Regions from separate parts of the Iodobacter sp. CM08 genome, predicted to be linked through region 2. Evidence: predicted binding sites of a transcription regulator. Region 2 holds the regulator's gene; each other region holds the start of a gene.
The links. The regulator sigma-54, encoded in region 2, starts transcription at its own class of promoters, with help from an activator protein. The targets are predictions, from matches to a motif close to CTGGCACGCTTCATGCTT.
Positions count from the first base shown of each region.

Region 1: a site for sigma-54 is predicted at 3,215-3,232, ahead of R6242_RS13475 (dicarboxylate/amino acid:cation symporter). Genes of this name have one in related genera too.
Region 3: a site for sigma-54 is predicted at 4,266-4,283, ahead of adh (aldehyde dehydrogenase). Genes of this name have one in related genera too.

Region 1 covers NZ_JAWQUO010000021.1:55,670-63,345, reverse strand. The annotation lists gene R6242_RS13485 (proton-translocating transhydrogenase family protein) at 1-263, shown strand, start outside; gene R6242_RS13480 (NAD(P)(+) transhydrogenase (Re/Si-specific) subunit beta) at 263-1,630, shown strand; gene R6242_RS13475 (dicarboxylate/amino acid:cation symporter) at 1,736-3,046, opposite strand; gene mdtH (multidrug efflux MFS transporter MdtH) at 3,554-4,825, opposite strand; gene R6242_RS13465 (LysR family transcriptional regulator) at 4,857-5,744, shown strand; gene murI (glutamate racemase) at 5,847-6,659, opposite strand; gene R6242_RS13455 (peptide MFS transporter) at 6,907-7,676, opposite strand, start outside.
Region 2 covers NZ_JAWQUO010000052.1:8,713-16,388, reverse strand. The annotation lists gene R6242_RS20410 (flavin prenyltransferase UbiX) at 1-74, opposite strand, end outside; gene R6242_RS20405 (Gx transporter family protein) at 273-797, opposite strand; gene R6242_RS20400 (NusG domain II-containing protein) at 772-1,350, opposite strand; gene rapZ (RNase adapter RapZ) at 1,343-2,191, opposite strand; gene hprK (HPr(Ser) kinase/phosphatase) at 2,188-3,132, opposite strand; gene R6242_RS20385 (PTS sugar transporter subunit IIA) at 3,113-3,586, opposite strand; gene hpf (ribosome hibernation-promoting factor, HPF/YfiA family) at 3,692-4,018, opposite strand; gene R6242_RS20375 (RNA polymerase factor sigma-54) at 4,043-5,419, opposite strand; gene lptB (LPS export ABC transporter ATP-binding protein) at 5,420-6,145, opposite strand; gene lptA (lipopolysaccharide transport periplasmic protein LptA) at 6,142-6,642, opposite strand; gene lptC (LPS export ABC transporter periplasmic protein LptC) at 6,620-7,198, opposite strand; gene kdsC (3-deoxy-manno-octulosonate-8-phosphatase KdsC) at 7,198-7,676, opposite strand, start outside.
Region 3 covers NZ_JAWQUO010000007.1:33,599-41,274, forward strand. The annotation lists gene R6242_RS05255 (methyl-accepting chemotaxis protein) at 1-882, opposite strand, end outside; gene R6242_RS05260 (DUF475 domain-containing protein) at 1,092-2,099, opposite strand; gene R6242_RS05265 (DUF779 domain-containing protein) at 2,211-2,549, opposite strand; gene adh (aldehyde dehydrogenase) at 2,698-4,218, opposite strand; gene R6242_RS05275 (sigma-54-dependent Fis family transcriptional regulator) at 4,484-6,289, shown strand; gene R6242_RS05280 (hypothetical protein) at 6,324-6,605, opposite strand; gene R6242_RS05285 (deoxyguanosinetriphosphate triphosphohydrolase) at 6,602-7,676, opposite strand, start outside.

The DNA of each region.
Region 1 (7,676 bases), on a different contig from region 2:
TTATTCTGGCTATTTTTGTTGGCTATCACGTGGTATGGAATGTCACCCCTGCCCTGCATACCCCGCTGATGGCGGTGACCAATGCCATCAGCGGCATCATTATTGTTGGGGCGATGCTGCAAGTGGTGGATATCAACGCGCAAGAAATCAGCATCACCAGCGTCTTAGGTGCCGTGGCTATTTTTCTTGCCAGTATTAATATCTTTGGTGGGTTTTTAGTCACGCAGCGCATGCTGGCGATGTTTAAAAGGAAGGCAAAATAATGCAGAACTTTACTTCCATTCTTTATCTGATTTCTGCCGTACTGTTTATCTTATCGCTGAAAGGGCTTTCATCGCCTTTATCTGCCAGACGCGGTAATTTCTTTGGCATGATTGGCATGGCGATTGCTATTGCCACCTCGTTTTTTGTGGCCGATAAACCGGTAGTCTGGCTGATTTTAGCCGCCATGAGCGCGGGCGCTGTGGTTGGCGCTTACAGAGCGCGCACCGTAGCCATGACCTCTATGCCCGAGCTGGTTGCCGCCATGCATTCTTTGGTGGGTTTATCAGCGGTGCTGATTGCCATTGCCGCAATTTTCCATACCGGCGTGACCCACGGCAGTATGCAAAAAACCGAGCTATTTATCGGCGCTTTTATTGGTGCAATCACTTTTAGTGCATCGGTGATTGCCTACGGCAAGCTCTCTGGCAAATTTGGCGCAAGGGCGATTAATTTTAAAGGCCAACACGGTTTAAATTTAGTGCTGGCGCTGGCCATGCTGGGCTTTGGCGCTATTTATGTGGTGAGCGATAACCAATCTTCTTTCTTGATTATGACGGCGATTGCACTAGCGCTGGGTGTACTGCTGATTATCCCCATTGGCGGAGCCGATATGCCGGTGGTGGTGTCTATGCTTAACTCTTACTCGGGCTGGGCAGCGGCGGGGATTGGTTTTACGCTGAATAACCCTGTGCTGATTATTGCTGGCGCTTGCGTCGGCGCATCAGGGGCGATTCTTTCCTACATTATGTGCAAAGCCATGAATCGCTCGATTCTTTCGGTGCTGCTCGGTGGCTTTGGGGCTGCAGTTGCCATTGCAGGCCCTGCTGGCTCGGCGCAAAAAAACTACCGTACGGGCAGTGCCGATGATGCAGCGTTTTTGATGGAAAACGCAGAAAGAGTGATTATTGTGCCGGGCTACGGCCTTGCCGTTTCCCGCGCTCAGCACGCACTGCAAGAGCTAAGCGATCTACTCACCGCCCGCGGCGTGGACGTGCGCTACGCCATTCATCCCGTAGCGGGCCGCATGCCAGGGCATATGAATGTGCTACTGGCTGAAGCCGAAGTACCTTACGATAAAGTGGTGGAGATGGAAGAAATCAATAGCGAATTCTCCACAGCCGACGTAGTCCTAATTATTGGTGCCAACGACGTGGTCAACCCCGCAGCCAAAAACGACCCCACCAGCCCCATTTACGGCATGCCCATTTTAGAAGCCTATAAGGCCAAAACCGTGATGGTGGTTAAACGCTCGATGAGTGCAGGCTATGCGGGGCTAGATAATGATTTGTTCTATATGGATAGAACCATGATGGTATTTGGCGACGCTAAAAAGGTGGTGGAGAAGATGTTGCAGGCGGTGCATTAAAATATGTAGCGTGGGCACGCCTTTGTGCCCACGCAGCCTAATCAAGCTAATTACCCCAGCAAAAAAATGGCCCAGAAATCATCTGGGCCATTTTTATTACAACCATCAAACAGTCACTGGTTTATCCAAAATTGGCGCGGGCTGCACCTCTACTTTGGGCTCTAGCTCATCAGGCAACACATCACGCTCTTCGCCCAGCTCGTTTTCCCACTTACAAACCACCCCTGTCGCCACGGCATTGCCGAGTACATTGGTGGCAGAGCGGCCCATATCTAAGAAATGATCCACCCCTAAAATCAGCAATAGCCCTGCTTCTGGAATATTAAACTGCGATAGCGTAGCGGCAATTACCACTAAAGATGCACGTGGTACGCCCGCCATGCCTTTTGATGTGAGCATCAAAATCAGCAGCATCATAATTTTTTGCATCAAGGTCAGCTCAATGCCGTAAGCCTGCGCAATAAACAAGGTGGCAAATGTGCAATACATCATCGAGCCATCAAGGTTAAACGAGTAACCAATTGGCAATACAAAGCTGGAAATCTTCTTATTGCAGCCAAACTTTTCTAGCTGCTCTAAGGTTTGCGGATAAGCCGCCTCGCTGCTGGCCGTGGTAAAGGCCAGCAATACCGCCCCACGAATCCGGCGCAGCAAAGAAAACACCCGTGTTCTTAAAAATATAAAGCCCAGCAAGGTAATCACACACCACAGCATAAAGATGCTGAGATAAAAGCTCGCCACAAACTTGCCATATACCGCCAGTACGTCAATCCCTTCTTTAGCAATCACCGCCGCCATCGCAGCAAACACGGCAACTGGCGCAAAGTTCATAATGTAGGTGGTGATTTTCAGCATGACATGGGCCACCATATCAATCACATCCACCAGCGGGGCAACCCGTTTACCCAGCGCAGCACCCGCCACGCCAAAGAAAATAGAAAACACTACAATTTGCAAAATTTCATTCTTAGCCATCGCATCGAAAATGCTGCTTGGGAATGCGTGATGCAAAAAATCTTTCAGATTCATCGCGGTTTTAACCACACCGCTGTCTGTGCCCACAGCGGGTAATGGCAGATTTAAACCCACGCCTGGCTCAAGAATGGTCACCATCACCAAGCCCAATACAAGGGACGTGAGCGACATAAACATAAACCAGCCCATGGTTTTAAGGCCAATCCGGCCAATTGCGCCGCTATCCCCCATTCTGGCGATCCCTACCACTAAGGTAGAGAAAACCAGTGGTGCAATAATCATTTTGATTAAGCGTAAGAAAATATCACTGAGTAGCGATATATAAGAAGCAAAAGAAGCCAGCGAAGCAGAGTTATCTGCATATTGATTCACGGCATAGCCACAGATAATACCCAGCACCATGGCTAGGATAATATATAAAGTTAAATTTTTAGACTGCATTACAATTCTCTGTATTCTTACCAAGCAATTCAGTACGGCAATAGAAAAACACAATCATCCAAAAATACTAGCGAATAAGCCAGATTTAAAGATAAATAAATGATATCTATTTCGACTTAAAACTTACTTAATATTCTATTTTTAATTAATGAAATATTCTTATTTCAAAAACAATAAGCAAGCCAAACGCGGATATTGCCAAGCGGGGACGCAAGCAATACAGCGGTGAGGCCTCACAAACGCAGCCAGCAAGGTATCGTTTCTAAATGAAATTCGAATCATCATGCACTCTTACATCACGCTATTACACCGCAAGTCTTACTTGTTCGCATGTGCATTATTTACATCCAAACGAGGAAAGCCTGCCCCAGAGTCTCCAGAGCAGGCAAGGCGTAAGAAAAAAACAATTAACAAACGCTATTTATAAAGGATAAACCAAGTTTTTCAGCAGCTTAGGCTTACAAGGAGGCCGGTGAAATTATTTTCAAAGCCGACACAATACTGTAATCAACCAAACCTCAAATGATACTTAAAGCCCTTAAAGTAAGGAAAAAACTGCCTGTGTAAAGCGATAAAAGTAAGGCTACCAATCAGGCCCAGCGTTAACCAAGGCAGGCTTGGCGTATTCAAGCTACGCGCGTTATCGAGTAAAAACCCTCCGCCGGTATAACCAAACAAGCCGCCCAAAGCCAAGCCCATTCGCCCCATTCCCATATAGCTGGCCCTTGCCTCTGGCTGGGCAAAACGGGCCAATAGCGCTTCTCTAGCTGGCTCGGTAATTAATGTGCCCAAATAAAAGAACGTCAGCACCACAAAGGCCGCCACAATCCCACTCACCAAAGCCATCGCGGTCATGCTGATGCTCATTAAAGCAATCCCCGCCAAAACCCGTGTTTCTAAGCTGAAATAACGCTCGCCTAATCTTGCCAAAGGATAAAGTAAGCACAGTGCCAGCATGGCATCCAAGCTATACATCCAGCCCACCGCCTGTGCCGTGCCTGCCAATTGTTTTATCACCACAGGCATCAACAGCATGATTTGCACACAGAGCACGTAATAGCCGCTGAGCGTCAGCACAAACACCAAAAAAGGCTTATCAGCCAGCACCGTACGAATTGCTGCCATTGCCGAAGTCCGTTTTGCGGCTACTTTATAAGCAGGCAAGAAAATAGCGTTGACCAAGGCCGTTAATATAAAGGCCGCGCAGCCGCCCATCGCCACCCAATAAAAATCAAAAATCAGCAACCATGAGCCAATCAAAGCCCCCAACATGGCGGCGGCGCTCTCTTGCATCATGAGTAGCGAATAAAAACGATTACGCTCGGCAGGGCGAGTCAGCTTAATAATTAAAGCGCTACGGGGCGGATCAAATAACATGCCACCTAAGCCAGATAGCACGCAGGAAAAAACCAAAATACTGGGGTGACTGGCCCATGCCATCACGGCAAAACCTGCCGCCCGCAGCAGCATCCCAGCCACAATCAAAGGTTTTGCCCCAAAGCGATCCGCCAAAGAGCCACCAATTAAACCCAACCCCTGCTGCGATAACTGCCGCACACCCAAGGCCAAACCCACAGCGGCGGCAGCCCAGCCTAATTGGTCTACAAAATGCAGGCTGATCAGCGGAAACACCAAAAAAAACCCACACACCACCAGCATATTATCCAACATAATAAAACGCCGCCCCAAGCGCCTTGCCCGCTCTGCCCCTGCCATTTTCTTGCCCCTATGAATGATTAATGCATATTCTGGGCCGATGACAGTTATTATAGAAGTCATTAACTGGCAATATTTAATATAGGTTTTTCTTATGTCTCTTAGCCTTGATGATTTGCAATTACTGCTGGATATCGTGGCCTGTGGCAGTTTTAGCCAAGCAGCGGCTAGGCGCGGCTGGTCACAACCTCAGGTTAGCCAACGCGTCAGCCTGCTAGAGGCCGATTTAGGCACACAGTTATTCCAGCGCCATCGCCGAGGAGCCATTGCCACGGCAGCCTGCCTCGCATTTTTACCCTCAGTCAAAGAAGCCTTAGCCGCGCTAGAAACCGGCCGCCAAACGCTACAAGGCGCACCGGCCCTCCCTAGAATGCAGTTAGCCTGTATGCCCTCTTTAGCCTCGGTGATTTTTGGGCCTATTTTGGTGGCGCTCGCCAAAGCACCACTCGAAATCCGCTGCAATAGCGATCATTCGCCCAATATCATGGAGCAGCTATTAAGCGGCAAAGCCCAGCTTGGCTTTATCTTAAAATGTCCGCCCATGGCCGGCATTCAGATGGAGCGCATTTGGCGCTCCCCTATTGTGGCGGTGGTGCACAAACGCCACCCTCTTGCTCGTTCTGGGGTTTTAAGCTTGGCTGAAATTGCCAACCAGCAACTCGCCCCACAATTTTGGGGAGATGGCTGTGACCAGCTCATCAATCAGCTACGCAGTTATCGCACCGCTAGCGGCCCTATTCACGCCATTCAACCCGCCAGCGCCGCCCGCGAAATGGCCATGGAGCATGGCTTTTTAACCTTTATGCCTGAAGTTGCCGTTAAGCGAGATTTACGCGAGGGGCGGCTAATCAAACTAGAGATCAGCGATTTACCTGTTTGGGAATGGGAAGTCATGATGGCGTGGCGCAGCGGCAAGCGCAGCGACAGCAGCAAGCAGCTCGTAATTGATACCGTCAGGGCGATGGCAGCGGACTGGGCTTAAAAAAGTAAGAATGATTCCCAACAAAAAACACGAAGAAACAAGTTTAAGCGCCCGTGTTTTTTCGTGCTTTTTGTGGATTAACCATTTTTAGCCTAAGCGTGATTACAGATTCACCCGCTCAATCTTATTTAAACTGCGCCCCAAAAAGCGCTCGCCCACGCTTTGGAATTTAACCGGCACGTCGGTCACGTAAAAACGGTATTCCGGCGCCTGGTGGCTTGGGTTGGCCATGCCAGAAGACTGCAATAAATCAGCCGCTTGATCAGCAATGGATAAGGCCGAATCAACTAGTTTCATTCTCCCTCCTACCACGTCTAAAAGCAGCGGCTTAATCAGCGGATAGTGGGTACAGCCCAGAACCAGTGTGTCGATTTTTTCTACAAAGACCGGTTTTAAATATTCCTGCGCCGTAAGTTTAGTCACCGGATGATCTAGCCAGCCCTCTTCTACCAGCGGCACAAACAACGGACAAGCCTGTGAATACACTCGATAGCTCGGTTTAATTTGATGAATGGCACGGGCATAGGCGTTAGAGTTGATGGTGGCTGGCGTGCCAATCACGCCAATTCCTCCCGTCCAACTCACCTCTACAGCACTTTTAGCGCCCGCCTCAATCACGTCCAATACCGGCACATTGGCATTGGCTCGCACCAAATCCGCCGCCACCGCCGCCATGGTATTACAGGCAATGATCAGCATTTTCACCTGCTGATTTTGCAAAAACTGAGCAATTTCTTGAGTAAAGTGGGCAATGGTATCCACCGATTTCACCCCGTAAGGCACACGGGCGGTATCACCAAAATAAATAATATTTTCAAACGGCAGTCTGTCCATCAAGGCGCGCACTACGGTTAAACCGCCAACGCCAGAATCAAACACGCCAATAGGATGGGAAGGAAGAGATGGATTTTGCATGGAATGGTATTTTACGCTGGAGTACCGATCTGGGCGAGCTGGATATTTCGGTAATTCGGGCATATAGCGCATATTTTTAGTGATAAAACCAAAAAACCCTTAAACATAACTTTTTTTGCTTAGCGCATATGGGGCTTCAGCCTCCCTACGATGCTTTGCTCCCAATGAGAGTGCAGAATTGCGCCAATAAAAAATGGCCCGTTTCATTGAAACGGGCCATCACTTAAACATCAGAGCTTAAAAGAATTTAAGCCGTTACGCCTTGATGCATCATTTTTTGCAGTTTCTTGGTCGACAAGAGCAAGAGCGCCGCAGCGGCCATCGCCATCCCTACAAATAGCATAAAGAATTCATAGATGCCGTTAATTTGGTAGCCCATAAAGCTTGGGATAGCTTGGCCCGCTTCTGGATAGAAACCCGCCAAGATACCGGCAAACCAGTTGGCCGCCGCGCTGGCGGTAAACCAAACCGCCATCAAAAGCGATGCAAAGCGGGCTGGAGCGAGCTTATTCACCAAGGACAAACCAATCGGAGAAAGACATAACTCACCCATGGTGTGCAGCCAGTACATCGTCACCAACCACATGATCGATACTTTTACGCCTGGCTCGATATGCTTTACTGCCATCGCAATCACGATATAACCAAAACCTAGGAACAGCAGGCCCCAAGCCATCTTGGTTGGTGAGCTTGGCTCTGCGCCGCGCTTAGAAAGAAAAGTCCATACTGACGCCAATACTGGTGCAAAAATCAGCACAAACACTGGGTTTAAAGACTGGAACCATGAAGTTGGCACGGTAAAGCCCAGCACTTCACGATCAAGCGATTCGGCAGCAAAGAAAGTCAGCGAGACGCCCGCTTGCTCAAATGCAGACCAAAAGAAAATTACGAAAAATGACAATACGCCAATCACGATAATGCGTTCGATATCCACTTGAGTCAGCGGTGTATCGCGGATAGCACGCTCTTCTGCACTGATTTTACCTGGTGCCAAGCCGATCAATTTTCCTGCCGGAT
Region 2 (7,676 bases):
AGCAAGCATTCTAGGGTGCGCAAGCCATAAGGCAGACCGGATGCGCCGGTAAAAGCCAATGTAATTGTTTTCATTTAAAACCTATTAAAACGACTTAACAGCTAAAGGTCTGTAGAGACAGAGAAAACCAAATCAATGATATTTACTGTAGGGCGGGTGCAACCCGCGTATTTATTCAACATCACTCGCGGGTTTCACCCGCCCTACGAATGGCATATCGCTTAAGTTGATAGGATTGGGTTTCATCCGCCCTTAGCACTTTTTGAACGTTTTCACCCACGATTCAGCAATTTTGCCGCAATCACCCCATTTACTAGCCCAAAAACTAATGCGGCCGCAGCAAAGATGGGGACTAAATTAATGATGCCATTATGCGGAATCAACCAGAGCCGCGCCAATAATAGCTGCCCAGCCATATGCGCAAATGCCGCCAGCAAGGAATGGCTAACGGGGCCAAACCAGCGCCTAGGCAAACGTGAAGCAAACGCAAGCGCCAGCAAGCTGCATAGCCCACCCGTTAGACTCATAGCAAAGCCTGGCGATAGAAATCCGCCTAAGGCAATGGCACTGCCCATAATTCTAAGCAGGCAAATCCATGCCGCATCCCCCCAGCCAAAGCGCCATAAAGCAATCAAGGTGATGATATTAGCCAGCCCAGGTTTAATTCCAGGAATAGGCGAAGGAATACCCGCCTCTAATACCGATAGCGCAATGGCTAGCGCAGCATAACGGGCAATGCGTACATCATCCAAGCTGGGTTTAAGGCGGATTTCAGTAACTGAGGCTGTCGAAGTCATGAGGGCGAGCACCTAAAAGCTCAATGCTAATTCGATTGGGTAAGCAAATCGCCATTTGGCCCGCCTGATCCAACCAACCCATCCGCACACAATATTGGCGAGGGCTTGGGTCGGCACTGATCCGTACTCGGCCCGCTTTAATCTCAATTGCGGTTATCCCAAGTGGGCCTGCCACCTGTAACTCTCGCTCTGCGCTTAAATCTACCTCAGCAAAGACTTTGCCCTCTTGGTAGACCCGCACCCGAGTGGCCCCATCCTGCTGCCAGCTCCATGCAGCCAAGTAGGCGACCAAGACTAAAGCTAGACAAACAAACGGCCAGTCACCTGGCCGCATTATTTGATTCTTCCCTCTCCCCTTACCCTCTCCCGCAAGCGGGCGAGGGAGAAAATCAGTACCTGCACCGCCGTCTACCCCTCTCCCCTTACCCTCTCCCGCAAGCGGGCGAGGGAGAAAATCAGTACCTGCACCGCCGTCTACCCCTCTCCCCTTGCCCTCTCCCGCAAGCGGGCGAGGGGGAAAAGCAGCGGCTTCGCCGCCGTCTACTTTAGCCATGCTGCTCACGGTGCCTGAGCAACACCTGCCTATGCTCAGCAAAGTGTTGGGCTAATTGCTCCGCTAAATAAACCGAGCGATGCTGGCCACCTGTGCAACCAATCGCCACCGTAATATAGCTGCGATTATCTGCTTCAAACTCGGGCAACCATGCTTGCATAAAGGTTTTGATCTGCTCTTGAAACCGCCCAACCACCGCTTGTCGCTGCAAAAAATCAATCACTGGCTGATCTTTACCCGTAAGTGGGCGCAAGGCTTTGTCGTAATAAGGATTAGGCAAGCATCTGGCATCAAACACAAAATCAGCATCAAGTGGCAAGCCATGCTTAAAGCCAAAAGATTCAAAAATCACAGTAAGCTGGGAGCGATCTAAGGCCACAAACTGGCGAATCCAGCTGCGCAGCTGATTGGCGGATAAATCACTGCTGTCGATACGATGAGCCACTTCAGAGAAATCAGCCAACATCTCTCGCTCTAGGGCGATGGCCTCGCTAACGGTTAACTCACCACTGGATAAGGGATGGCTGCGCCGCGTTTCAGAAAACCGCTTCACTAGCGTTTCGTTATTGGCTTCTAAAAACAGCATTTGCACATCTAGCCCCAATTCCAGCAGGGCTTCTAGATGATTGGGGAAGCTGGCAAAGTTATGCGCGCTGCGCACATCCACAGAAATAGCGACTTGTGGATAACCATCCTCATCCAGCAAAGCCACCGTTTGCGGCAATAAAGGCGCGGGCAGATTATCGATACAAAAATAACCTAAATCTTCTAGAGATTTAAGTGCAACGCTTTTACCCGCCCCTGATAAGCCAGATAGCAAAATGAGCTGCTGACGACTCATTCGCCCATCTCCATAAATTTTTGATGTCTTTCAATAAACTCACGCGTGGAATCGATGCCGCGTAATTGCAAAATATAATTACGCACCGCAGCCTCAACCAATACCGCTAAATTTCGACCGGCCGCCACGGGAATCACTAATTTGCGGATCGGCACACCCAAAATATCCTGCGTGGCCGCCTGCATTTGCAACCTATCCATCGGAGCCAGTTTTTCTGCCCCCGCCTTGGCCAAATGCATAATCAGCTTTAAGGTTTTACGCGGCCTCACCGCCGTTTCACCAAAAATAGTACGGATATTCAGCACGCCAATCCCGCGCACTTCTAGAAAATCGCGCAGCATAGGCGGGCAACGCCCTTCCAGCGTTTCTGGATTGGTGCGATACACCTCAACCACATCATCGGCCACAAGGCCATGGCCACGGGAAATTAGCTCTAGTGCCAGCTCGCTCTTACCCATCGATGATTCACCCGTCAGCAGTACACCCACTTCCAGCACATCCAAAAACACCCCGTGCAAATGAGTTGAAACCGCTAGCGCTTTTGATAGGTAATAGCGCAGCACATCCATCAGATAGGGGGATTGCTCAGGGGACGTAAGCAGCGGCACATGAAAGCGCTCGGAGGCTTCGCGCAGGCAGTCGCCAACGATCTGGCCGTTGGCCACAATCACCGCCGCCATCTCGTTTGAGAATAATCGGGCCAGTGATTCTCTTTGCGCCTCAACGCTTAGCTGCAAAAGATAAACCGTTTCAGCCACCCCAAGCACTTGAATGCGATTGGGGTGAATAAAATTCAGGTGACCGACCAAAGACAGGGTTGGCTTTTGCTCAGACGCATCATTAGATAACAGATTATTAGCACCAGATTGCCCTGCAACCCAAGTTAGGCGCAGTTTTTCGGCGTTATCAATAAACAGTTGTCTAACTGAAATCTGTGGCATAAGGCTCCCAAGTGCTGATTAACTTCCAGATTTGCCCTGGCTCCGTTGCGGCCAACAAGCTTTCTCGCAATACTTTATCTGAAAAAAGCTGGGCTAATTCAGACAAGATTTGTAAGTGTAGATCGGTAGCGTGTGCGGGCACGAGCAAGACAAACACCAAGGAAACCGGCTTACCATCAGGCGCATCATAAGGAATAGCCTCATCTAAACGCACAAAAGCACCGGTTGCTTCTTTTAGGCCTTTAATACGCCCGTGCGGAATAGCCACGCCTTGACCAAGGCCGGTGGAACCAAGTTTTTCTCTAGCAAATAAGCTATCAAAAATAACGCTACGGGCAATGCCGTGGCTATTTTCAAATAGAATCCCTACTTGTTCAAAAATACGTTTTTTACTGCCGACTTCCATATCAAGGAAGACATTACCACTTGGCAGAATTTGGGCGATCAGACTCATTGTAGGCAGACCAAAACAAGGACGACAGCTATTGTAGCGCCGTCGCTTGAAAACAAAAACGGGAACCCGAATAAACCGGTTCCCGCTAAGGTGAAAGAAATCGCTTTATTCAGCGCTAGGTTGATGCTGTTTAATGGATTCGTTGCGATGATCCATTGATTTTTCTTTGTGCTTTACAACTTGACGATCAAGTTTATCTGCCAAAAGATCAATCGCTGCATACATATTTTCATCCGTTGCTTCAACGTGGATATCGCGTCCGCGAACATGAACGGTAGCTTCAACTTGGTGTTGCAGTTTCTCCACGGAGAGGATGATATTTACATCAATCACATTATCAAAGTGCCTGATAACCCGCTCCATCTTACTGTTCACGTACTCACGGATCGATGGGGTTACTTCAAGATGATGGCCACTGATATTCAAATTCATAGGGTTACTCCTTCCGTTGGGGCCTTACAAACTTTTGCGCTGACTTACTGGGTAAATCTGCAACGCCTCACGGTATTTAGCAACGGTACGACGCGCTACCACAATACCTTGGGCGGATAATGCTTCTGCCAATACGCTATCACTTAAAGGTTTTTTCTTATCTTCTTGCTGCACCATCTGCTTTATTAAAGCTTTGATAGCGGTTGCAGAACATTCACCACCGGCGTCTGTGTCTACATGGCTACCAAAAAAATACTTAAACTCATACAAACCACGCGGCGTTAACATGTATTTTTGCGTGGTGACTCTAGAAATAGTTGATTCGTGTAAATCGAGCTCTTCTGCAATATCCCTGAGTACCAAGGGCCGCATTGCCACTTCACCATGTTCAAAAAATGCCCGCTGCCGCTCTACAATCGCTGTTGCTACTCGTAAAATTGTTTCAAAACGCTGCTGCACACTTTTTACTAACCAACGTGCTTCTTGTAGCTCGCGGGCTAAATGAGCGCCGTCGCCTTTCTGTAAGATATCTGCATAAAGCCGGTTAACGCGTAATTTTGGCATGGATGCATCATGCAATCTAACCCGCCAAACCCCACGTACTTTTTGCACAACCACATCGGGGCTTACATATCTTGGCGAGGTTACAGACCACTGTGCGCTCGGCCTTGGGTTTAAACTTACAATTAATTCTTGTGCGGCTTTTAGCTCAGCATCCTCGCATTTAAAGGCTCGTTTAAGCTTAGTGTAGTCCCGTCCAGCTAATAAATCGAGTGAATTTTGGGCAATCTTCAAGGCTAAATCTTTAGCGGCACTCGGCGGTTTTTGGCGCAACTGTAAGCATAATGAATCGGCAGTATCCCGAGCACCAACGCCTAAGGGCTCTAAGTGCTGTAAGCGGACTAAAGCAATCTTTAAGTCATCAAGTTCGAGTTCATAATCTTGGATAAGTTCCTCTGGCAGCTGAGAATAGACTTCATCTAAGGGCTGGGAAAGGAAACCATCATCATCCAAAGCTTCAATCAACATCAATAACAAAGACTTATCCCGATGCGGTAGCTGCAGCAGGCCTGCTTGCTGTAGCAGGTATTCACGTAAATCTAGATCACGCGCAATATTGGTGGCGGGGTCAAAATCATCATCGTCATCTGAGCCACCATGACTCGTACCCTCCCAGCGCAAACCATCATCATCCCCACCCATTTCCCACTGTGGCTCGGGCTGCTCAACTTCCCCTGCGGGGGCTTCCTCGCCACGCTCCAGCAAAGGGTTGTCATTTAGGTACTGCTCAAGCTCTTGCTGAAACTCAAGCGTAGAAAGCTGCAGCAGCTTAATAGCCTGCTGCAATTGTGGCGTGAGGTTTAGTTGCTGGGAAAGCCGCAGCTGCAGGGTTTGTTTCATTTACATACGGAAATGTTCACCGAGATACACTCGACGCACACTTTCATTAGCCACAATATCTTTTGGAACACCTGACGCCATCACCGCACCTTCCGAGATGATGTAAGCACGATCACAAATACCTAAGGTTTCACGCACATTATGATCAGTGATGAGCACACCGATTCCACGTTGCTTTAAAAAACCAATAATACGTTGAATATCCATCACGGCAATCGGGTCTACCCCTGCAAATGGCTCATCCAGCAAGATAAAGCGTGGGTTTGCTGCAAGTGCGCGGGCAATTTCTACCCGCCGCCGCTCACCACCTGATAAGCCCATCGCACCAGCATCCCGCAAATGGGCAATATGTAAATCATTGAGCAGCTCATTGAGGCGAGTATCAATCTCAACACGATTTTTGCAATGCAGCTCTAGCACTGCAGTAATGTTTTGCGCCACCGTCATTTTACGAAAGATAGATGCTTCCTGAGGCAAATAACCTAAACCTCGCCGTGCCCGCTGATGAATGGGTAAATGGCCGATATCCTCGCCATCGAGCATAATCCGCCCGCCATTCATCGCAACTAAACCCACCAACATATAAAAGCTAGTGGTTTTGCCCGCGCCATTAGGGCCTAGCAAGCCAACCACTTCGCCACTAGAAATTTCCATAGTGACATCACGCACTACGGTACGTTTGCCGTAGCGCTTTTCTAGCTGTTCTGCGCGTAAAGAACTACTCATGGAGCGGGAGCCTTTTTCGGATTGATCACGATATTCACCCTGCCACCTTCTGTTTTACTCTGCGCTTGGTAGGCTTCATTGTTTAGATCGTAAGTGATTAAATCGCTATAAATTTGATCTTCGCCCCGCTTCACCCAAGCTTTATCCAACAACTTAAGAATGCCAGTACGCCCGTCGTAATCAAAGCGCTGTGCCTCTGCATCTACCCACTCGTTACCACCATCCATTTTTTGCCGAAACCGCACGGGGCTGCCATTGCCTGTCACAAACTGGTTGCCCGCTTCATCTTGGCGCACGGAGAGTTTATCTCCACGAATGCTGAGCGTACCTTGAGTCAGCACCACATCATTAGTACAGACGCTAGCCTGCGTTTTTTGATTCATCACACAATTTGCAGCGGCGATTTTAATAGGTTTTTCGCGGTCGGTTTTTTCTGCATGCACGGGGCTAGCAAGCAAAAACAGTAATACGGTGTTAAGGGTTACGAAGCGGTTCATAGCTCATCCTGACTTTAGATTTAAGTTCCAGTGTTTCGGTATTAGAATTAGCAATAAAACCCACCGACTCAACAACGTAAGTGCCCATTACGGCACGGGCGGGGGCATCTGAGCTGGCAATGCCCTGCTGTGGTAAAACCTGCATATCTCGGCCATTAATGACTAACTCGGCCTGTGTGCCACTGGCAGCGCGCACCATTTTAACCGGCCCAGGAAACCAAACCTCACTACCACGCTTAATTGACTTAGCCCGCTCGCCAGTCACATCCAAACGGGGTTGTTCTGGCGCGGTATAGCGCAAATGAGGATTTTCTAGCCAGGTGATATCACCCGCAGGTAAGTGAGAAACATGAGTGGCAGTAAGCTGGGAAACAGGGCGGCCATCCTCTCCAAAACGCACAGCGGTGGCTCTATCAACCAACATGTCTGGTTGATCAGAATTCACCGCGTATGCCGCACTAGGCAAGGTAGCCGCTCTATCAAGCAACCAAGTTAACCCGCCCAGCAGCAACACCAAAGCCAAGGGCAGCAGGCGAGTAGTACCACGAACAGCCATTAGGCGAGGTACGGCGCCATAGCGGCATCAAATGTGCCTTGCGCCTGCATTAGATATTCACAGACTTCACGCACAGCACCACGGCCGCCTTGGCTACCGCTAATGTAATGAGCATGTTTACGCACTAATTGTGGAGAATCAGGCACGGCTACGGCAAAGGCCACTCTACGCATCACGGGCAAATCGATCACATCATCACCCATATAACCGCAGGCATCCGCGCTAAGGCCAGCAACCTTTAATAGCTCTTCAAAGCTTGCGCCTTTATCGTGAGCGCCTTGATAGAGGTAGTCTACACCCAAGTCTTTGGCGCGTTTTTCAACCAGCTTAGAAGTGCGGCCGGTAATAATGGCTAGCTTTACCCCGCTGGTGCTCAACATTTTTAAACCATGGCCATCTAGTGAGTTAAATGCTTTTAACTCTTCACCACTATCGCTGTAAAACAGGCTGCCATCGGTCATTACACCATCAACATCAA
Region 3 (7,676 bases), on a different contig from region 2:
GGCATCGCTTTGCTCCCCAGCAGATTCGTGTACTTCTTGGCTGCTGCTGCGGGTTTGTGCGGCATCAGTGGCAAGTTGGTTGGATGAGTTTTGGATGTTTTCTACCAAGGTGGCCAGTTGGGTGCGCATTGATTCCATTGCGCCTGCTAAGCTATTTCGCATATTGCTTGGCACATGTACGGGGGAGGCTAAATCGCCTTCTGCAATCCGCGTGGCTGCGGTACGCATATCACTTGGCTCGCCGCCTAAATCGTTGAGTAGCGAGCGCAAAATCCAGCCAGAAAGCAAGATGCCCGCCAAGGTGGCGATAAGCACAAATGCTGCGCCGCCATAGATGGCATGGTTATGGCTCTCTTTAAATGCCGCTAAATTTTCTTGGGCCACATTGAGCTGTAGTTGAATCAGTTTATCTACTGTAGCGGTAATGGGATCAACGCTTTGATAAAGCGTTGTGGCGGCATATTCATTGATGGCGGCAAAGTTGCTGCCGGCTAAGAGTTTTTCGAGTTGATCAAAGCTTGTAGCAGCGGGCAGCATATTTTTATCGGCAATATCTACCAGCTTATTTTCTTCTGCCGTGAGCTCAGTGGCGTGATAGGTTTGCCATTGTTCTTTGATGGTTTTTCTGGCTATTTGGACGTTTTTTAAGCCATCTGCGGTATTCATACTGCCATTGGTTACTTTATGTACCGTATCTACAATATTAATGGCATACATATCGGATACGGATTTGAGCTGCACTAAAGGCATCACTCGATCTGCAATGGTGGTTTGAAAGTTTTTAGATCCACTTTCCAAACAAGTAAGACTAAGCGCGGCTAACATTAAAATAATGCCGATTAGGCTTCCGGATAATAATATTAGCTTGTACTTAACTTTCATGTTGTTCTCATTTAAAGTCAGAATGACCTTTAAAAGGTAGAACCGATTTGTTTAATGTAAAACAATTAATTAAGTAAGCTGATAAACGGACAAGGCTTTATTAGTATTTCGTGAAAGAGAAGTGAGTTTATATTGTTTATTTTTGTCAGAATTTAATCAGCAAATGGAAAGGAAGGCGTTGGATAAATCGCCTTCTGTCCCATTTTAGTTTAATGATTTTTTTGATATCTAAGAGAAGCAATTAATGAAATTATAATAAAGCCTGCGCCAACCAAACCAGTAACAACTTCATGAATTTCATGGAAAGTGCCAATAAACATAATAAAGGCTAATGCGCCAATAGCATAAAAAGCACCATGCTCTAAATATCTAAATTGATCCAAAGTCCCTTTTTCTACAAACATAATTGTTAGGGATCGAACAAACATTGCGCCAATGCCTAGGCCAATTGCAATAATAAAAATATTGTTAGATAGGGCAAATGCGCCAATGACACCATCAAAACTAAAACTGGCATCTAATACCTCTAAATACATAAAGGCAGAAAACCCTGTTCTTACTACGGCAGTTTGGCCGTGATTTTCTTCACCACCTAATAAAGCGCCAAAGCCATCCACAATGATGTAGGTGATGATTCCTGTAATGGCCGCTAGAATAAAATCGAGTTGGCTATGATGGGCAAGTTGTGTGGAAATAAAATAAACAATAACTAAACAAAGGCCAATTTCAATCCCGCCCATTTTCCCCATTTTAACTAAGGGTGATTCAATTATCGGTAGCCAATGTACTTCTTTGTTTTGGTCAAAAAAGAATTTTAAAAACACCAGCATTAAAAAAGCACCACCAAAGCCTGCCACAATAATATGCGAAGAGGTTAAAGTGGCCGCATATTGCTCAGGCTGCTGGATGGCCATGGTGAGTGCCGCCCAAGGGCTAAGCTGAGCAATCACCGCCACAATTAATACCGGAAAAATAACCCGCATGCCAAACACTGCAATTAACATGCCCCAGGTCATAAATCGTTTACGCCAGACGGCATCCATATCTTTTAAAACCGTGGCATTCACCACCGCATTATCAAAAGAGAGCGATACTTCTAATACCGATAAAATAGCGGCAATAAACATAGCCTTAGGGCCGCCCAAGGCGTAGGCGGCAGCGAGGCCCAGTAGCGTAATGATAAATGAGCTTTTAAAAAAGCGTAGGTGTGACAACATTGAGCGTCTCGGTATGTAAGGGATCTGTATTTCAATACTGAGATTTTAACAAGTGCATCATTACTTAGGGTAATTAAGATCTTTCACCTTGGTGGGTGCTCTGTAAGTAAGTTATAGGGGGCAAAGTTTGGAGCGGGTTAAAAAGCGCAAGCCTTCTGGCCCCTCTAAAGAAAACATTCCGCCGTGGCCGGGCACCACATCGATAATTAACTGAGTGTGTTGCCAGTAAGCAAACTGCGCCGCCCCTATATAAAACGGCATGCCGCCTATATAGCCCAGTAGTACATCGCTATCACCAATAATCAATTCCCCAGCCTGAAAACACATCGGCGAGCTGCCATCGCAGCAGCCCCCTGATTGGTGAAACATCAGCTCACCATATTTGGCAGCCAGTTTGGCAATTAAATCTAGCGCAGCGGGTGTGGCGCTGACTTTGGCATCGTTAGCCATGTTTATTTCCATTTTTTAAGCGTAAGAATGGTCATGTGCGCTGCATTACGCGTGGGCACGAGGCCCCACCCTGCATACCAACATCGGGTACTTGTAGGAAGGGCAAAACATTTTGTCTTGCCCACGCGTGCATGCCACAGACCCGTGCTTAGAAAAAACCCAAGGCATCTGGGCTATAGCTCACCAGCAAATTCTTGGTTTGCTGGTAATGATCGAGCATCATTTTGTGGTTCTCACGCCCGATGCCTGATTGCTTATAGCCGCCGAATGCTGCATGGGCTGGGTAGGCGTGGTAGCAGTTGGTCCAAACGCGGCCCGCCTGAATTTCGCGGCCCATGCGGTAAGCGGCGTGGCTGTCGCGCGTCCACAGACCAGCGCCTAGGCCGTATAGCGTGTCGTTGGCGATTGCTAAGGCTTCGTTTTCATCCTTAAAAGTGGTGACTGAAACCACCGGCCCAAAGATCTCTTCTTGGAAAATTCGCATCTTATTGTGGCCTTGGAATACGGTAGGCTGAATGTAATAGCCACCCGCCAGCTCCCCAGTCATTTGGGCGCGCGCGCCACCCGCCAATACTTTTGCGCCTTCTTGCTTGCCGATATCCAGATAAGCCGTGATTTTTTCCATCTGCTCCATCGAGGCCTGCGCGCCCAGCATGGTGGAGGCATCCAGTGGATTACCTTGCTTAATCGCGGCAACACGGCTGAGTGCGCGGTCCATAAAGGCATCATAAATCGACTCATGAACCAAGGCGCGGCTTGGGCAGGTGCAGACTTCACCTTGGTTCAGGGCAAACATCACAAAGCCTTCGATGGCTTTATTAAAGAAGGCATCGTCGTGCTTCATCACATCGGGCATAAAGATATTGGGCGATTTTCCACCTAGCTCCAGCGTCACCGGAATCAGATTTTGTGAGGCGTATTGCATAATTAGCCGGCCGGTGGTGGTTTCACCGGTAAAGGCGATTTTGGCGATGCGCTTATTCGATGCCAGCGGTTTACCGGCCTCTAAGCCAAAGCCGTTCACAATATTGAGCACGCCCTTAGGCAGTAAATCGCCAATGACTTCCATCAGCAGCAAAATGCTCAGCGGTGTTTGTTCGGCGGGCTTGAGCACCACGCAATTGCCTGCCGCCAGTGCAGGAGCCAGCTTCCATGTGGCCATCAAAATCGGGAAGTTCCAAGGAATAATCTGCCCAACCACGCCTAACGGCTCATGAAAATGGTAAGCCACGGTATCGTTATCGATCTGAGCAATGCTGCCTTCTTGTGCGCGTATCGCCCCAGCAAAATAGCGAAAGTGATCAATCGCCAAAGGTAAATCTGCAGCGCGGGTTTCACGGATGGGCTTGCCGTTATCCCATGTTTCCACTGTGGCGAGCATTTCTAAATTGGCTTCGATTCGGTCGGCAATTTTATTTAGGATATTAGCGCGTTCGGTGGTCGATGTTTTACCCCATGCTGTTTTGGCGGCGTGGGCAGCATCCAGCGCCATTTCGATATCACTGGCGTCTGAGCGGGGGATTTCGCAAATGACTTTACCGGTGATGGGGCTGACGTTTTCAAAATACTTCCCAGCCAGCGGTGCCTGCCATTCGCCATTGATATAGTTGGCGTAGCGTGCTTTTAATTGCAGAGGAAAACCATACTGACCTGGAATCAATGTGCTCATGCTGCTTCTCCGGTGGGTTTAGGGCTGCTGCCCCTGTCCACTGCTATTAGCAGAAAGCATGCCTGTGCATGGCTATATTGCACTGCAATGCAGGTGAAAACTTTGTGAAAGCTAGCATTGGGCGTTTATATATTGCAATGCGGTATCTGCAAAGGCGTTAAACCTTCGTATTTACAAGGGTTTAACGTATATTGTGTTTCAGATAAACCTTGTAAGTGTTGCAATTTGCAACAGTGGTTTTGAGCCTGCAACAAGGAGATCATCCATGTCTACTTCTCTGCCCGCCCTAAGCACGCAAGCGCGTCGTCAGTTTTTTGAAGAAGGGGTTTGCCCATCCAGCCTGCCGCAGCAGATTGCCGAATCTTGGCTGCGCTGCCGTCAGCAAGGCATAGCGGATGATGGTTTTGATCCTCTCGTAAGCGCTGATTTACAGCAGGCCTTGCAGGCGAATGAGCATCTACTGCGTGTGGCACTGCCAGAGCTAGATGGCTTATACGAGCAGGTGCTTGGCACGCAGAGCGTGGTGCTGCTTACCGACGCCGCTGGCCTCATTTTAAATACCACCGGCAATCCACAGTTTATGAAAAAGGCCGAGCAAGTGGCGCTGCTACCAGGAGTAAGCTGGGCCGAAGCCAGCAAGGGAACCAACGCGATTGGCACGGCGCTGGCGCTGGCTGATTCGGTGCAGGTGAGGGGAGGCGAGCACTTCTTGGCGCAAAATATCGGCATCTCTTGCTCGGCATCCCCTGTGTTTGCGCCCAATGGGCGGCTGGCTGGGGTGCTGAATGTTTCGGGCGACGCTTGCTTGCATCATCTGCACGCTTTGGGCTTAGTGCGCCTTGCCGCTCAGCAGATCGAGCATCGCTGGCTGAGCATGGCTGGGGATGAGCATTGGCTGCTGCGGCTGCACCCGCGTAGTGAATTACTCGGCTCGCCAAGGGAGGGAGTGCTGAGCTTTGCTGGGGAGACCCTGATTGCCGCCAACCGCGTGGCCCTGCACTGGCTGGGTTTAAGCTGGCAAGATTTAGGCCACAGCCGTTTTGCTGATTTATTTGAGGCGGCTTTAAAACCCATAGTCGCTCCGCAGCAAATCTATACCCAGCGTGGCCAGCATTTTTACATCACCATCACCGCCCCTAAGGCCAAGCTCGCTACTCGCCCCTTGATCGAACCCGAGTTTCACGAGCGAAGCGTGGTGCAGCCTTTTCAAAAACAATTAGATAAAGCGGTCAGGGTGCTAAATGCGGGCGTGGCGGTATTGCTACAGGGCGAAACCGGCAGCGGCAAAGAGGTATTTGCCAGAGCGCTGCATCAAGCCAGCCAGCGCAGCAAAGGCCCGTTTGTGGCGATTAACTGCGCTGCTCTGCCAGAATCCTTAATCGAATCTGAATTATTTGGCTACGAAGAGGGTGCGTTTACAGGTGCTAAACGTAAAGGGCATCTGGGTAAATTGCGCGAAGCCCATGGCGGCGTGCTGCTGCTCGACGAGATCGGCGATATGCCGCTGGCGATGCAAGCGCGTTTGCTGCGGGTGCTGCAGGAGCGTGAAGTTACCCCGTTGGGCAGTAGCCAGTCTTACAAAGTTGATTTTGCTATTGTTTGCGCCAGCCACCGCGATCTACCCAAGCTGGTTGCAGCAGGGGAGTTTAGGGCCGATTTATTCTATCGCCTGCAAGACTTTACTGTCCGCCTGCCACCACTCTGCGAACACGCGAATTTGCCCGGTTTTATTACTGGGCTTTGGCAAGAGCTGGGAGGAGTAAAACGGCAGATTCGGCTGGAAGACGAGCTATTGGGCGCATTAAACCGCTACCCTTGGCCTGGCAATGTAAGGCAGCTACTCAGCCTATTGAAAACCCTACTGGCCTTGGCGGACGACGGCGATAGCCTGGGTATCCGTGATTTGCCAGAAGCCTACCAAGTGCCGGTCAGCCAAGCCTCCTTAGCCAGCAACAGCCAAGGCCTGATCGAACAAACCATTGCCCAGTTTGAAGGCAATATCAGTAAAGCTGCAGCGGCGCTGGGCGTGGCGCGTAGCACGCTGTATCGGCGGCGGCGTAGCTTGGCTTGAAGTCTAAGCTACGGCACTCCCTTAATTTACAAAATTACTCCTGCTTTAATACTCGTACTTCCACTGCTTGTGGGGCAGGAGTGTTGATTATTGGGGGGGTGTTGGGCACTACCTCAGGCACCGCTGTGGGGGGGCTACTTAAGGCATCGGCTGCTGCGCCGCCTACGGCCACGACGCCTTTTACTCCTGCTTTGCCTACATCGTAAGCCACCCCAACGGCGGTAGTGGTGATGCTGACGGCGGCTGCGCCAACGGCCACCACGGCGCAGCCGCTTAGGTTAATGGCGAGCAGGCTTAGTAAGATGAAAGCTTTCATTTACCCATTCCTCCTACTTGTTGCGCTAGATAGGTGGCGTAGTTATCGGTCATGCCGCCGATAAAGTCGAGCACGCGGCTATAGCTCTCATACAGCGGCCATTCTTTTTTAGGGGCGTTGTATTCCATTAAATCGAGGATTCGTTTCATTCTAAAGCTCAGCTGTGGCGATACTTTTTGTTGGTAGGCGGCGTTGCAAAAGGCTCCCAGCAGAATATCTAAGCAGGTAAACGAGCCCACTTCGATTTCTATTTTGCGTCTTTCATTAAAGATGCGATCACGGGCGAGCTGCTTAGCGGCGTTGATGCCGTCTTTCATGCTGCTGGGGCAGGCGCTGAGTAAATCGCCCTTAAATTTACCTTCCATGATAGGGGTGTACTGCTGCATAAAGGTTTCAGTGGCGCTTAATACGCAGCGCTCGATGGCTTTGCCGCGCAGCAGCGATATTTTACGGCGATTGGATGGCGCGGCAGCGATTTCTAGCTCCAGCAAATCTTGCTGACCGCCACAAATTTTAATCAAGAGCGGCTCAACTTGCTCATACGCCAGCATGCCAATTTCTATGCCGTCTTCTAAATCTAAAATGGCGTAGCAAATATCGTCGGCGGCCTCCATCAGGTAGGAGAGCGGATGGCGCGCCCAGCTGTTTTTGTCGACCTTAGGCAGGCCTAATTCGGTGGTGATTTCTTCTAAGATATTTTTTTCAGATTGATAGCAGCTAAATTTGCCGCTGGGCGTGGCTTCGCTGGATGTCCACGGGTATTTTAGCGTGGTGCCTAGCGTAGCGTAGGTGAGGCGCATGCCGCCTTCAAAACGGTGGTTTTCTAGCTGGGTGACCACTCTAAAGCCCTGAGCATTGCCTTCAAAAGTCATTAAATCGAGGCGCTCGTTAGCGCTTAGATTTTGCAATAGATAGGCGTGTTGATCGCGGCAAAACCAATCGCGGATCGCGTATTCACCGGCGTGGCCAAATGGCGGGTTGCCAATATCGTGGGCAAGGCAGGCGGCTTGCACAATCGCACCGATATCGTAAGGCGTGATGTGTGGCGGCAGGGCGTATTGCAGCCGTTGG